Regions from separate parts of the Blautia sp. CGZ-1-C1 genome, predicted to be linked through region 2. Evidence: riboswitches for the same ligand, from Rfam matches in the RefSeq annotation. Region 2 holds a riboswitch; the other holds the start of a gene.
What was found. A riboswitch is a leader RNA that binds a small molecule or an ion and turns the genes downstream of it on or off. The one in region 2 is predicted to bind tetrahydrofolate.
Positions count from the first base shown of each region.

Region 1: linked by a shared signal. The riboswitch ahead of folE (GTP cyclohydrolase I FolE) and the one ahead of AC058W_RS04220 (folate family ECF transporter S component) in region 2 are both predicted to bind tetrahydrofolate.

Region 1 is NZ_JBWLUT010000088.1:25,559-28,946, reverse strand. Features, by position in the region: gene folK (2-amino-4-hydroxy-6-hydroxymethyldihydropteridine diphosphokinase) at 1-21, opposite strand, end outside; gene folP (dihydropteroate synthase) at 40-849, opposite strand; gene AC058W_RS07115 (HD domain-containing protein) at 889-1,386, opposite strand; gene folE (GTP cyclohydrolase I FolE) at 1,383-1,940, opposite strand; THF riboswitch at 2,094-2,190, opposite strand; partial or broken gene AC058W_RS07105 (peptide deformylase) at 2,409-2,542, opposite strand; gene AC058W_RS07100 (hypothetical protein) at 2,792-3,388, opposite strand, start outside.
Region 2 is NZ_JBWLUT010000060.1:23,762-27,149, forward strand. Features, by position in the region: gene AC058W_RS04215 (hypothetical protein) at 1-619, opposite strand, end outside; THF riboswitch at 1,157-1,262, shown strand; gene AC058W_RS04220 (folate family ECF transporter S component) at 1,350-1,910, shown strand; gene AC058W_RS04225 (GNAT family N-acetyltransferase) at 2,174-2,950, opposite strand; gene AC058W_RS04230 (SGNH/GDSL hydrolase family protein) at 3,309-3,388, opposite strand, start outside.

The sequences.
Region 1 (3,388 bases), on a different contig from region 2:
TATATTATTTATATTTACCATCTGTTTTGTGCCAGCAATTTATCTGCATCCTAAGATTGCTTCTGTCATCTGGATCACACGCTTGTTTTCTTTAATATCGTGGACACGGACAAAAGAGCATCCCTTCATGACGCCAATTACACTGGTAGCCAAAGTCCCCTCTACCCGCTGATCTACAGGAAGATCCAGCGCCAGTCCGATCATGGATTTGCGGGATGTACCAAGGAGAACCGGAAATCCCAGATTCTGAAAAAGCTCCAGGTGATTCATTGCTTCCAGATTCATTTCAAATGTTTTTCCAAAACCAATTCCCGGGTCAAGCATGATTTTTTCATCTTTAATGCCAGCCTGTCTTGCAAGATTGACACATTCCTGTGTTTCGGCGAGCATATCAATGAGAAAGTTTTGATATTCAGTATTAGATTTGTTGTGCATCAGACAACAGACCACATCATATTTTGCGATTACAGCTGCCATGTTCGGATCATATTTTAATCCCCAGATATCGTTAACCAGGTCAGCTCCTGCCTGAATAGAGCTTTCAGCAACACTACTCTTAAAAGTATCTACAGAAACAGGAATGTCAAAATGCTTTTTGACCGCTTCAATAACAGGGAGAACTCTCTGCGCTTCCTCATCAGCACTGACAGGTGTATGGCCGGGACGTGTAGATTCGCCTCCGATATCAATAATATCTGCACCATCAGCAATCATTGCCTCTGTATGTTTCAAAGCTTCATCTATATGATTCCATTTGCCGCCGTCCGAAAAGGAATCAGGGGTAACATTTAAGATTCCCATTATGTAAGTATGATTCTTAGTATCAAAAAAACGGTTTCCAATTTTCATGAGCAGAGCCCATCCTTTCTTTTATGCTTATGAGAAAGATCAGTATTCAATTTTCATATTTTTTTTATCATCAGACCAATAGCATTCAGAAGCAGCGGAACATAAAAAACAATTTCTGGACTGCTTATCCGCTTTATAAAGAAGTGCTGTTAGCGTACTGCAGGAATCTCCTTTTCGGTGATGTCCAATGGAAGACAGAATCAGTTCTTTTTCCTGTTCTGTAAAGTGCAGATCTGTCAGAATTTCCCTTGCGATTTCTACTCCTGCAATATCATGGGGAATGTTGTACTGATATTGCTGTGCACGTCCGATATCATGAAGAAGTGCTGCTGCATAGATAAGCTCTTTGTGCAGCTCCAGATGTTCCTCCAGTGCATAAATGTACATCAGCCGTGCAACATCCAAAAAATGTTCAGTAGTATGACGGCAGAAGCTCCGTTCACTCTCGAGTTCCTGTATTTTTTTATAGTGTTCCTGATAAACCGGGTGCCCCCAGATCTGATTGACACGGTCCATATCTAAAAAATTGTTATTCATCCTTTTACCATAGAAAGGAACATTTTCTGCAGTTCCTTATCTTCTGTAAATGCACCACGGGTTACAGTAGTGATTGTTTTGCTGCCCGGTTTTTTTATTCCGCGCATGGTCATACAGGTATGTTCCGCTTCCAGCATTACCATAATTCCTTTTGGATCCAGAGTACGCTCTAAAGCATCTGCAATCTGAACAGTAAGGCGTTCCTGAATCTGTGGTCTTCTGGAATAAACCTCTACTGTACGTGCCAGTTTACTTAAACCGGTAACTTTGCCGTTAGGGATGTATGCAAGATGAGCTTTTCCATAAAAAGGCATCAGGTGATGCTCACACATGGAGTAAAAGGTGATGTCTTTTTCCAACACGATTTCATTATTCTCTACAGGAAACTGCTTCAACAGGTGCTGGTCCGCTTCATGGCCAAGACCTCCGTAAATTTCTTCACACATACGGGCAATCCTGTCAGGAGTATCGATCAGACCTTCCCGCGTGATATCTTCACCGATACCTTCCAGAAGCAGACGGACTGCCTGCTCAATTTTCAGCTTGTCAACCATTAAAAAATAACCTCCTTTGTATTTTTTGAATGGAGATTATCCTTTTGAACACACTCAAGTGGATATTCAGTAAAAAAAGGATATCTCCAATTGTGATAGAATGTATGTCGAAAACATTCCCTAACACAATATGAGATATCCTCTTATATTGTTTGCAACGGGTGCGGATAATATACCGTAAGACGTACTTTTCGTTTCAGTGACAACTCCCCATTCACCGAACACTTAACGCATAAAATCCTATTTTGCATATCATTCATTTCGGTATTCAGTATACCATGTAATACGATAATAGAAAAGGTTTTTTCTGACTTTTCAGAATAATTTTTTCCTGCTGCCAGAACTAATAGTTTCGAAGTACACTTTGCAGATATTCTTTATAATGTTGCTTTACATCTTCCGGTCCGTACTGATACCATATTCTCGGTCCAGAATCGTACATAATTCCGTAACACATCTATTTCCATGTTATATAATCTTTCCGGACAAATAATTAATTTCAGCTAACAGATCTGTACCGTCCATCCTGACAATTTCTGGCGCTGTTTTTTCCAGTTAAAGTCATAATACTCCACTTCTATTTCCTGGTATCTAGACTCACGAGCAAACTTAGCCATATACCAGGTTATCCACATAGTGATTCCTTCCTGATGATAATGTGCCTGTGCTTCAACTTTACTGTATCTTCCAATATCGCTATATCGCGCCAGTATCTGCATATCTGTTTCTGTGCCTTCTCTTTTCCTTCGGGATTGTAATATATGTCTTTTCCTCTACTTCTGAAACTCAGAATCTTTCCGTCTCGGAGATACAATAAAGCAATCTTGTCTATTAGCATATAATCCTCTAATCTATAAAAGCCACTGTCTCTTAACCTCTACAAATTCATTGTTTGACAATCTTCCAATACATATTTCCTTCCATTTTTCAATGCCTTTCAATACCGGTGCATCTGGTTTTTCCGAAATACACTTATCTATTTGAAAAGCAGTTCTTGCACATGCGGAACGAAGATTTATTGTAGATTTTATCTCTTTTTCTGTACATTCCTTTATTTTTTCATAAGCCGTATGCTCTGCACACTCTAATAAAGCCTTATCTAATGGCATAAGAATTTCATCTGATAAATCAAGCACCCCCATATATGCCAAATTATGTATAGAAATATAAAACATCTGTAATCCAGGCTGTTTCCCATATCTTATAAGTCTTATTTGCTCGATCAACAATTCTTTTGCTGTATCTAATTCCGGCCACTTCAAAATAATATGTTCAGCAGCATTCGTCGCATCTGCTATTTTATTCTTATCATCACTATAGAATTGATCAATAATGTTTTCTCCTAATTCAGCTTCTATTCTTTCTTTGCTAAATAAAAGAGCTCTTGATTCTAAAGTATTTATCCCATATTCGCTCATTTCATCAAGCATTTTTAATAACGACACTAC
Region 2 (3,388 bases):
TCAGATGACTTGCATTCAGGGATGCGGAAGCATCATCGGAAGTGTCTGGAAATTTACCTTTGAATGTCAGGTAAACCCAGTTTCCGACCTTGATTCCGTTTTGATAATATTGCTCAGTTCCGGTAATCGGGTAGGTAGCAGTTTTACCCTTTTTTGATTTTATGGTAATTGTATTGGAGGTCAGGGAGATAACCTGTCCATGAGCAGTTCTTTTCTTTAGTTTATTTTTTTTGTGATATTCATCTACGACTTTGAGAACATGCACGCTGCTGGTATCTGTACCAGAGAGCTGCCCCTCATAAATAATACTGATCTCGTCACCGGTGATCATTCCGCCCTTACATTCCAATGTGGCATTAGAAACATTAAATACATAAGAGGCACTGTCTGTATTCAGGATGAGCTGACTTCCGGAAAAATCCTGCAAGGTGCCGGAGAGCTCATCCATATAAACGCGGTCTTTGGCTTCGGTTGTAGTTGTGGTATCAGATGAAGAAGTGAGTTCCCGGACGGATGTATCTCCGGTAGATGTAAATTGTTCCAGTACAGTTCCAGGGCTGCATCCGGCAATAGAGAAGCTAAGACCGGCACAGACACATGCAGCAAGCAGTTTTTTCATAATATAGACAGGACCTCCGATAAATCATTCGTTTGAACATGATTCCTGCCGTATGCAATAGTTATTTACAGAGAGGGATACCGTCTTCTGGTGGTTCAGGGATAAAATCAAAAATTTTCCGGTAGCTTTCCCATTCGTCATTGTCTTTGGCAGGAGTGCATATCAGGCCGGTACATTCCGTACAGGCGTTGGTATTCAAGTAATTATCATAACATATATTATAAGGATTTTGGCAGTTATTTTTGCATATTTCTGACATTTTTTTACCTCCATGATTATAGCAGACCGGGACGGAATATCTGTATTCATGTAATTTCTCATTGCTGAAGATGCCGGACTGCTGCATAATGTTATAGTATTAGTATATGCGGCTGTTTTATTCATAGACTTATGAGTGTTTGCAGCAATACTCTCAAGTAAAAAAGCAGATTATTCGTATAGAATGAACAAAAAGTAGTATTCAAATTTGTGAAAATAATAACGGAAAATATATTGTAATTTTTATGAATTGTGTTATAATTTCGATAAATAAATAATAGCGAAGTAGGATTTTATGCGTCAAGTGTTCACAGGCTGGGGAGTCGCCGTGAAACGAAAAGCAGAAAAGCGAGCTGCTTACGATATAATTTCCGCACCCGTTGCTACATGTGAGGACATCTCATAATGTGGAGGGATTATTATTTATGTAACTACTCTATTTTTTTAAACACATTATGGAGGTGTTTTTATTATGCAGAAAAAACAATATTGGAACGTAAAAACATTGGTGTTCATGGCTCTTCTGATCGCCATGCATCTGGTACTCACACGAGTTCTGGTCATTGATCTTGGTGCGTATCGTATTTCTGTGGGAAGTGTATGTACAATCCTTGCTGGTCTGTGGCTGGGCCCGGTAGCAGGTGGTGTCTGTGGATTATGTGCAGATATTATCGGATGCTTCATGAAAGGTTATGCGGTAAACCCGTTTATTACAGTTGCGGCAATCCTCTGGGGTGTTCTTCCTGCTCTTGCGAAACCATTGTTTGCAAACAGAAAGAAAACCGGAAAAACAGTTGGTATCTGTGTATCTATCGTGGTGACTGCAATTCTCAGTTCTCTGGTATTTACAACAGCTGGTCTTGTAATCATGCTTGGTTACAACTTCTATGCGATCATGCCGGGAAGACTGGTACAGTTTGCAATTATGATTCCGATCTACTGTGTACTGACCTGCCTGCTGTACTTCAGCCCGCTGACAGCAATGGTTGTTGGTAATGCGGCACCGGCAGTATTGAAGAAGAAAACCGTATAAATAAGGTGAAGGCAGAGAGCCAGAATTCAGAAAAAAATGATGGCTCTGTTGAAATCAGAAAAACGGTAACAGAATAAGACTTGAATAATGGACTGATAAGATAACATAGCATGCGCGAACTATGTTAATTACATATCAATCGATTCCCCGAAAAAGAAAAAAGTGAAGATAAAGAAGCCCGCTGTGGAGCAGATAAATGAAACTGCTTTATAGTGGGTTTCTTTGATTTGAGAATATCATCGGATTTATTTTTGTACTTTCATTTATTTCTCAGGTGGGAAATTCCCATTTTCATCTGGCTGCACGCGGAACCAGTAGGTATAAAGCTGGTGAAATCCGAGTGATTTATAAAGTGCCCGGGCATTATCATTTCCTTCAACGACCTGAAGGTAAGCATTCTGCGCACCTTTTTTCATCCCCTCTTTCAGAAGTCCGGTGCAGATCTGGCGTGCATAGCCATGCTTGCGATATTCTTCTTTGACGTGGATAGCGTAGATACCTATATAATCACGATCCAGAATTCCAAGTCCGGTTGCAATAATCTGTCCGTCTATACGGATGGAAGCACAGATCGTTTCTTTCAGGATGGCCTGATACATGGATGGAACGACCCTTCGATGAATCGGATTTGTGGTGTTCTTTAAACGGAACAAACTTTCAATCCATTCGGAAGGAATGTTATCGCAGAAAGTCACGTCAGGATATGGTGCCTCCAGATGTGCTGTTTTCAAACTCATTGCCATGACGTTTGTTGTATGTTGGATTGCATATCCGCGGTTCTCCAGGACATAATCAAAGTCCGGGGAAACAAGGGGGCTGATTTTAAAAACAGCAGGAGTTCCCAGGCGTTTGTAGACGCTTTCGCAGTAAGGGATTTTTTCTCTCCATGTGAGAGTGGAATTTCCAAACTGCTCTACGCTGTTGGTTCTGTGTGTATAAAAATAGGAAAATCTCAGAATCCAGCCATCATACAGTTCCATCTTGTGAGAAGGCCAGGCATTCAGGGACATATCTTCGATTTGCTTAATTGTAGTTTCCATATATTAAGGAAGACTCCTTTCGATAAGATACTTATATACTGAAGTGTCTTTTTTGAATTATACAGAGTTTGAAAAAAATGTGCAAGGTTGTTTGGCATGAAGATCTATGATTTCAAAAGGATTAAAGGTAGATGAAAAAAACAGTTTTGAAATTGTTATGAATAGAAGAGAGTGTCATATGATCATCGAAAGTCAATCGGATATTCGCAATCCGCTTTCGCTACTTGCTCATAACCAAATAACTGCTTCGCAGTTTATCAGAAGGGGCTTGTACCCCTTCTGATACAAGCAAGTCCCTACCCACTGCTTATTGCTCTTCGCAATTGAAGCAGGGGACTTACTTGATTTGGTTAAATGGTCAGTGGAACTCTTTTATTATTACTTCATACAACAGAGTAGCAAGTAATTCGTGTCCATATCGAGTAAGGTGAATGCCAT